4 regions of the Clostridium sediminicola genome follow, and region 2 is predicted to be linked to each of the others. Evidence: riboswitches for the same ligand, from Rfam matches in the RefSeq annotation. Region 2 holds a riboswitch; each other region holds the start of a gene.
The links. Region 2 has a riboswitch for cobalamin ahead of cobI (precorrin-2 C(20)-methyltransferase). Riboswitches for the same ligand answer to the same signal wherever they lie in the genome.
Positions count from the first base shown of each region.

Region 1: another riboswitch for cobalamin. It lies ahead of ACQ3F0_RS12575 (heavy-metal-associated domain-containing protein); the one in region 2 lies ahead of cobI (precorrin-2 C(20)-methyltransferase).
Region 3: another riboswitch for cobalamin. It lies ahead of ACQ3F0_RS23715 (ABC transporter substrate-binding protein); the one in region 2 lies ahead of cobI (precorrin-2 C(20)-methyltransferase).
Region 4: another riboswitch for cobalamin. It lies ahead of ACQ3F0_RS16140 (hypothetical protein); the one in region 2 lies ahead of cobI (precorrin-2 C(20)-methyltransferase).

Region 1 is NZ_BAABMF010000006.1:183,746-185,952, reverse strand. It holds gene ACQ3F0_RS12580 (phosphoglycerate dehydrogenase) at 1-100, shown strand, start outside; cobalamin riboswitch at 155-338, shown strand; gene ACQ3F0_RS12575 (heavy-metal-associated domain-containing protein) at 744-950, shown strand; gene ACQ3F0_RS12570 (PTS mannitol transporter subunit IIBC) at 1,270-2,207, shown strand, end outside.
Region 2 is NZ_BAABMF010000009.1:161,465-163,671, reverse strand. It holds gene ACQ3F0_RS15485 (FecCD family ABC transporter permease) at 1-480, opposite strand, end outside; gene cobI (precorrin-2 C(20)-methyltransferase) at 560-1,276, opposite strand; cobalamin riboswitch at 1,400-1,590, opposite strand; gene ACQ3F0_RS15475 (type II secretion system protein) at 1,912-2,207, shown strand, end outside.
Region 3 is NZ_BAABMF010000024.1:48,058-50,264, reverse strand. It holds gene ACQ3F0_RS23725 (hypothetical protein) at 1-53, shown strand, start outside; gene ACQ3F0_RS23720 (DUF6485 family protein) at 140-358, shown strand; cobalamin riboswitch at 422-645, shown strand; gene ACQ3F0_RS23715 (ABC transporter substrate-binding protein) at 856-1,893, shown strand; gene ACQ3F0_RS23710 (FecCD family ABC transporter permease) at 1,942-2,207, shown strand, end outside.
Region 4 is NZ_BAABMF010000010.1:96,080-98,286, reverse strand. It holds partial or broken gene ACQ3F0_RS16145 (iron chelate uptake ABC transporter family permease subunit) at 1-796, opposite strand, end outside; gene ACQ3F0_RS16140 (hypothetical protein) at 808-1,068, opposite strand; cobalamin riboswitch at 1,174-1,345, opposite strand; gene ACQ3F0_RS16135 (PspC-like choline-binding domain-containing protein) at 1,726-2,207, opposite strand, start outside.

The DNA.
Region 1 (2,207 bases), on a different contig from region 2:
GAGAAATGAAAGAAGATTTAATTTAATATATAATAATATGAGAAGTTATATTAGAGGCGAAGAACTTAGTAATATAGTGAATCTAGGAAAAGGATATTAAATATAAAAAACATTTGACAATGTGGATCTAATAATATATACTGAGATAGTAAAATTAAATAGTTAATTTTTGGGTGCTTCAATTTTTTTGAAGATAATAGGGAAAAAGGTTAAAATCCTTTACAGCCCCCGCTACTGTAAGTAGGTATGAAATCTTATAAGACACTGATATAAATCGGGAAGTCAGGAGAGTAAGTTGATCTACAAGTCAGGAGACCTGCCTAAAAAATTTGGCAACTGCTTCGGTGGGAAGTATGAGGTTATATTTGTGCATTTTGGTCAGCTTTTAGATTTTATACTAATATGATGACATTGTATATAATATAAAATGATTACTAAACCTACACAGTTGTTGTAGGTTTTTTATTATGCTAAATATTATATTAAGTTAATGTTTGTAATATTTTTATAGGTTTATTTTAAAATTACAAAAAAAATGCAAAAAATCAAAAAACATAGTAAGAAAATATAAATATATTTAGTTATAATTAAAATATAAAAAATTGTTTCAATTAAATTAATTTCGCAAGACATTTCTTCCAAATAAATAATACCAAAAAATATAGGCCCTAAAAATTTTAGGGGCTATATTTTTTTTGTTTTTTTCCAATAATAAAAATATATATTAATATAAGGAGGTAAACATGGAAAAAATTCATTATGAAGTATCAGGATTGATTAATGCAGATAGAAAGACGAAAGTAAAAAAAACATTAGATAATGTAAAGGGAGTTAAAGAAGTTGAAGTTAATCTTGCCAAGGGAACTGTAGATGTTAGTTTCAATTCACCAGCAACTGAAGAGAAGATTGAGCAAAGTATAGAGAAGCAAGGATGCGTAATTATAAATTGAGAAGAAATCTTTTAACTTCATGAAAGATAAAAGGTAAATAAAAAATTTTACATTGAAAAGGAAGCTTTTTAGAAATGATAAGAGCTTCCTTTTAAATTTTTTGCAAGACAAAGTTTATGTAATCGCTTTAATTCCAATACACTTTAGTTTTGTCACTATTTTATACTGACAATTAGAGCCTTTCTTTTCCTTGTATAGCTAGATTTAACGGAATATAATCAAATTGTAATCAGCTGATACATTTAAAAGAAAATTCTGAAAAATGAAATTATACTAAAATATTATTCATAAAAATCAGGAATTTATAGGGGGAGATTGTATGGCTAACACAGCTACAAATTTGCAAACAAGAACAACACGAGATAATGTACAAGTATTTGGTCGTTTTTTAAGTGGCATGGTGATGCCTAATATTGGGGCATTTATCGCATGGGGATTAATTACAGCTTTATTTATTCCAACAGGTTGGTTACCTAATGAAAGTTTGAGTAGTTTAGTAGGGCCAATGATTAATTACTTATTACCATTACTAATAGGTTATACAGGCGGTAAAATGGTTGGTGGAACTAGAGGTGGTGTTGTTGGGTCAGTTGCAACTATGGGAGTAGTTGTTGGAGTAGACATACCAATGTTTATTGGTGCGATGATAATGGGTCCACTAGGTGGATATGCAATAAAGAAATTTGATGATGTAGTAGAAGGAAAAATACCAACAGGTTTTGAAATGTTAGTTAATAACTTTTCCTCAGGAATTATATCTATGTTATTAGCAATGTTAGCTTTCTTAGGAATTGGACCTATAGTATTAAATCTTACTATAGCTTTAGGCAATGCAGTAGAAGCAATGGTAACTGCAAATTTATTACCAATAGCTTCAGTATTTATAGAACCAGCAAAAATATTATTCTTAAATAATGCGATTAATCATGGTGTTTTATCACCACTTGGAATAGCGCAAGCACAAGAATTAGGTAAATCAGTATTTTTCTTATTAGAAGCAAATCCAGGACCTGGGCTAGGTATTTTATGTGCATATTATGTATTTGGAAAAGGAATGGCTAAGAATTCTGCACCAGGAGCGATTATAATTCATTTTTTAGGAGGAATACACGAAATTTACTTTCCATATGTACTTATGAATCCAATATTAATATTAGCTGTTATAGCAGGGGGAGCAAGTGGAGTGCTAACATTTACAATACTTGGAGCAGGATTAGTAGCAGCTGCATCACCAGGAAGTATATTTGCAGTAATGGC
Region 2 (2,207 bases):
AATTCTTATAACAACAAACAAAGTAATTATTGCACCCAAAAATGCACATGGCATAATTGGGATAGGTACAGCAACTATAAATAGATTAAGGAATATTGCAATTACAGCTCCAAAAGCTGCACCTGTAGATACACCTACTGTATAAGGATCTGCTAAAGGATTTCTAAGTATAGATTGAAATATGGTTCCTGCAACAGCAAGGCCTGCACCTACTAATGCTCCTACTAATACCCTAGGCACCCTGATATCCCAAACTATTGCTGAACTATATTCTTCTACTCCTTTTAAAAAACTATTTGAACCAATTAGTTTTCCAATGACTATTTTTGCTACTGTAAGTATGTCCAATTTTGCTCTTCCTAATGATATACTAAATAAAATAACAAATACTAACAGAACAAATAGAACTATCATAATTATAAAGTTTTTTCTTTCCTTTTTTTCAATAGAATGTTTAATATCTATATACCCTTCAGCCATTTTATCACCATTTCAAAATACAGTTGACAGTTAATGGTTTACTGTAAACTGATAAAGTTTTTGTTTTCGTAATACTTTTCTATAACTTAATTCCTTTTTTCTTAATTATTATAGTAGATAGATAAGGTATCTTTTCATTTTTTATTACATCAATATCAGTAACCACGTTTTGATTTTCAGTTCCAACTTTTGAAATCAAAACAAAGTTATTTTGTAGACCCCTCTTTATTAATTCATCTGCTACCATTCTACAATTATTAGATGGTTTCATAACAATAACATTATCAAAGTCATCCAATGCTTTAGAAAGCTTATCATCTTCACCCTTTCTAAGAGGTACTATACAAAAACTTTCCTCCCATTCTGCAATTGGAAGATTCATACTACCAGCTAATAAACAAAATGATGTAATCCCTGGTATAGTCTCGACTTCAACTTCTAATTCTTTTAAATATGGTAATAGGTACATATATGTACTATATACAGTAGGATCTCCTAATGTAATAAATGCTAATGTTTTACCTTTTTTTATTTTTTCTGCAATCTTTTCTGCGTTTTCTTTCCACTTAATTTTTAGCTCATCCTCATTATAAATCATTGGAAAAGTTAAATGCAGTAGAATCGCATCTTCTTTTATATGTTTCTTTGCAATATCATAAGCAAAACTACCTGCTGCTTCTTTCTTTTCAGGACAAATAATAATATCAACTTCATTTAGTGTTTTAACAGCTTTAATTGTTAATAAATCTGGGTCTCCTGGTCCAACTCCAATTCCAAATAATTTACCTTTTTTCATAATAGTCCCTCACTTCTTCATTTGAGTATTTTTAAACAATGAATATAACAAAAAGGATACGCGAAGAGAACATACACGTATCCTTAGATATACAAAGTAAAATGTTCACACTTCCCTCCGAAGCAACAAGTATCGTTAATGGCAGGTCTCCTGACTCATAGCTTTATCTTACTCTCTTCGCCTTCCCAGCTTTCACCAGTGGCATATTAAAGATTTCATAACTATTTACAGTAGCGGGGGCTGTAGAGGATTTTAACCTCTTTCCCTTTTAAACGATTTAAAACAATCATCGTACCATAACTAACATATTAAATTTTTTATTTTAGCTTTTTCGTGTTCATTATAACACAGCTTATATTGGAATTCAAATAAGAATTTGAATTCCAATATTTTTTATCCAGTTTTTCATTATTTATACTTAAAAACATTTTATTAAAATAATAGTATAAAAGCACCACTCTAACTTGCTTTAAGTAATATAATATGCTTTAATCATATTATATAGTATTACATAATAATGAATTTATGTTCATTTATATTTTTCTATCTACAAAATGTAAAAAATAAGATGCACTTAAAACCTAATTCGAACTATTGCAGTATTCTAATTTATTATCACTAAGGGGGAATTCTATATGAAAACAAAACATGATAAAAACAATGGATTTACACTTATAGAACTAATAATAGTTATTACAATTTTATCAATACTGGCTGTTATAGCTATTCCTAAATTCAATAATTATAGAAAATTAGCCAAAGCTCGTAAAGCTACAGTTGATTGTTATCATATTGAAAAGGCTATAACTTTACATTATCATGACACAGAACAGTGGCTTATATTTAAAGACACAAATTCAACAAATCAAGAAGGATTAACTGGAAAAGGTTCTGATAGCTTTAAACCTAGTGGATGGAGCGGTCCATATTT
Region 3 (2,207 bases), on a different contig from region 2:
AAGAAGAATTAGATGCAATTATTAGTTCAATATCGATAGAAAATCAACATTAACTTATCACTTGTTACTTGTAACTTGTCACTAATAGAGATAAATTAACGAAGTGAGTTATCTCTATAAATTAAGGAGATGATATAAATTGAATAATAAACACTTTTGTACATGTACAGACACTAATTGTAAATTTAATCCACATAATCACTCATATGGATGTGATCTATGTATTAAGAAATGCCTTAAGGCAGGAGAAATTCCTTCTTGTTTTTTCAAAGCAATACATGAGGATATAAGTAATACTGATGATTTTACATATGAAGGTTTTGCTGACTTTGTTACTAAGTATAGTAAAGCAGAATAGCAATAGTATTTTTAAGGTAAATTACATTGACAAAAATACACTTTAAATGTATCATTTAGAATAGAAATTAAGTAATATACAGGTGTTGATAGAATTTATTGGTTCTATAAACGAAAAGGGAATCAGGTTAAAATCCTGAACGGTCACGCCGCTGTGAAGTGGAGTTACTCAAATATACCACTACCTTGTTCAATACACATTTATGCATTGTGAATTATACTTGGTGGGAAGGATTGAGATTAACGGTAAAACTAAGTCAGAAGACCTACCTGTCTATTTGTTTCAGGAACGATAGCAATTCAAAATTTTATTGTTATCGTTTAACGCTACGAGCGATGGCGAGAAACATTGAAGAATAAAATCTTATTATAAATTTAAGATTTTATTTTAGGCTAATATAAGTATTCAACTTTAATTTATACGATTATTTATATTCAGTTTGATAAAATGCCTCTCTCTTCGCTCCGAAAATATTTTATTTATAGGAGTTGGAAGAAATGAAAAAGACAATGGAAAAAATCAATTCAAACTTATTGCTAATAGTATTATTAGTAACAATCACATTATTAGCAAGTGTAGGTTGTAACAAGTCGGATGCCTCAAACAAAACAAACAATTCAAAAGAAACTATAGCAGAAACTGTTGATAATGAAAAACCTTCCTTTATTAAATCAGAAAATGAAACTCAATTAGTATACTTAGATCCATTTGGAAATGAAGTAACAATCAAAAAGAATCCAGAAAGAGTTGTATCTTTATATGCATCTTTTCTTGACTTATGGTACTATGCAGGAGGAGAAGCAGTTGCAAGTGTAACATCAAAATCAGTTGCATTCCCAGAAGGTGCTGAGAATGTAGAAAAACTTGGAAGCATGAGTAAAGTTAGTCCTGAAAAGGTTTTAGAACTTCAATCTGATTTAGTTATATTATCAAGTACAATGAAGAGTCATTTAGAACTTAAAGATTTATTAGAAGAAAACAATATTCCATATTTATATCTTGAATATAATAATTATGAAGATTATATAGAAATATTAGATTTAATGTCTAGAATTGCAGGTACAGAAGACGAACTTCAAGCAAAAGTTGATTCAGCAGATAAAGATGTACAAGCTATAATTAAAAAGTCAGAAGGCAAAGATGCTCCAAAAGTTTTAATCATGTTTGCAACTAGTAAATCAGTATCATGTGAATTGGAAAATGGAACAACTGGTGATATGGTTAAAAAATTAGGTGGGGAAAACATTGTTAGTGATGTAGCTATAAAAGATGCTACAAGAGTTGATTTTAGTATGGAAAGAATTCTTGAGCAGAACCCAGACATTATACTCGTAAAGACAATGGGAGATATAGAAGCATGTAAAACAAAAATGAGTGAAGATATTCAATCAAATGAAGCATGGGCAGGATTAAATGCTATAAAAGATGGTAAGTATTATTATCTTCCAAAAGACTTATTTATGAATAAACCAAATGAAAGATTCCCTGAAGCATTTGAAATGCTTTATGATTATATGTATGGAGAAATAAAATAATATATAGATGAATGTTAAGTTTTATAAGTTTCTAGGAGGAATAATATAGTGATAAATCAAGTACAATCCAATGAGAATAAGTCTATAAATGTTATACATGAGAGAATGATTTATAGAATAACTGTAATTAGTGTTCTTTGTGTAATATGTGTGACTTCTATTATAGTTAGTACATCATTTGGCGCATGTAAAATATCTTTTGTTGACGTATTCAAAGCGTTGTTTAAGTATGAAGAAGGTTTAAATAGACAAATTATATGGACAATAAGATTTCCAAGAACTTTAGTAGCAGGATTAGTTGGAATGTGCCTCGC
Region 4 (2,207 bases), on a different contig from region 2:
AGGTAACAATTCCAATCGGCAGTTCCTCAACTCCCATTGCTGTTCCAGCAATATCATCTCACCAAATTAAAAATTCAGCACCAATAATCGCAGAACATAATAAAACCCTTTTATTATCTGATCCGACAATAATTCTAACAACATGCGGAACTACCAGACCTACAAAACCAATAGTTCCAGTAACAGAAACAAGAATACCTGTTATTAAAGACGTGATTACCAAATATTTTTTTCTAACTTCTTTAACATTAACGCCTAAATTTAATGCATTTTCCTCTCCTAGCAATAAAGCATTAAGAATATTACTTTCAAATATAAAATATAGCATACCTATCAATACAACTATGGTTGGCAAAATAAAATTATTCCAAGAGGCAGTTGCAATACTTCCCATAGCCAAAATGACGCAGTACGTATCCCCGCTGAATTTTTCGCCATAAAGATAACAAAGTTTGTACACGCAGCCGCCACCATTTTTATCTTCAACAGGAGTACTACCATAATCTAAGAAAATAATATAATCTGGGTTTGCATCTATTAATACTTCTGCAAAAACACGTCCCCATGCTTTATTAAGTATTTTTTCACAAACGTTAACGCCGCCTACTAACTTTATTACTTCATTAGCCATGATTGTACCAGAAGTGAAAATTAAGTTTTCATCATTAATACTGTCACATACAAATAGTTTAACTTTATCTTCTTGCTTAATATCTTTTTCTTTATCCTTAACAGCAGCAATTTTATCTTGCATTTCTTTCACTAGAGATTCTTCTTTGTCTGTTACATGGAATATAACACCAAGATTTAATATATCATCATAAACTTGGTCGATTTTTTCATAATCATGTAATGTTCCCTCTGAACAGTTATGTTTGTACTTAATACTTTTTCTGGTACATAATCCATTTCAAAGATTCTTGTACCATTTTTAATAGTAACAACTTCTTTTGACTCACTAGCTTCAGTTTGTTGCTCTGAACTAGTTGCTTTTTCATTTGTTCCTCTACATGCTACCAAAGATACCATAAGTATCATAGCAATAAGTGTTGATAATAACTTTTTCATTTTTTTCTCTCCTCGTCAACAGAAACAGTCCACAAGCGCAAAAAAAGCTATAGGAGTCCCATAGCTTTTAAATATCTACACGAACTATATTCCCCATTGAAATATTAGTTAATTCTTTTTATGGCAGGTCTCCTGACTCGAAATCAACTTCACAATCGTCTTCCCAATATAAATATCAGTGACATTTGATTGCTCATCCTTCTTACAGTAGCAAGGGCTGTTACGGATTTACACCGTATTCCCTATTAAGAATAAATTCACCATTTGAATATAATAACACTAAGTGAAATTTATGTAAAGTTATCCATGTAAACAAGCAGGATAAACGCGTGAAAAGTTATAACTGCATAAGTAAAACTACGATTTATTAAATTCAAATAATTTTACTTATGCAGTTGATTGGATTTCAACATATCGCAAATCTTTTTAATTTTCAACTTATCTTTTTTCCTATATCTAAAAGTTTTAATATTTACAATGTCCATTTACAGAAAACAAGTTCGTCGGCAAAGCCTCCTTACAAAAGCACTGGCAGGCTGTGCTCTTAGTGAGGAGGCTTTGCCGACGAACTTGCTTCATACATGTTCAAATACAAAACTACCATGATTATCCTTAAACTAATTCACTAAAAAAATTTATTACTAATTGAAATAACGACTAATGTAGATCACCGAACTCATCAAAAAAGTACCACTTTCCATCTATTTGTTTATAATATGTTACTAGTTCACCGTTAGGTAATGAATAGTTCCATGCATCTCCATCCCAAACCCAACCATTTTTATTTAGCACACCATCAGAATTAAAGAAATAAAAAGTATCATCTAGCTTCCATTTACCACACAATAATGTAAAGTCATATATAGCATAATCATTACCTGATTTATTTATCCATCCTGATTTTATTAATTTTCCTTCTGAGTTTGCATAACCCCATTGTCCATTAGATAATTTTGCCCAACAATCATGAAGTAAAGCTCCACTAGAATCAGCTGCATACATACACCCTTTAGCATTAAATTCATGTGTAGCTAATTTTCCTTCATAACTAAAGCAGTACCATTTGTTATTATGTTCAAACCATCCTGTTTTTAAGCTTCCATCAGGTTGTATATAAAACCACTCACCATTATATTCAT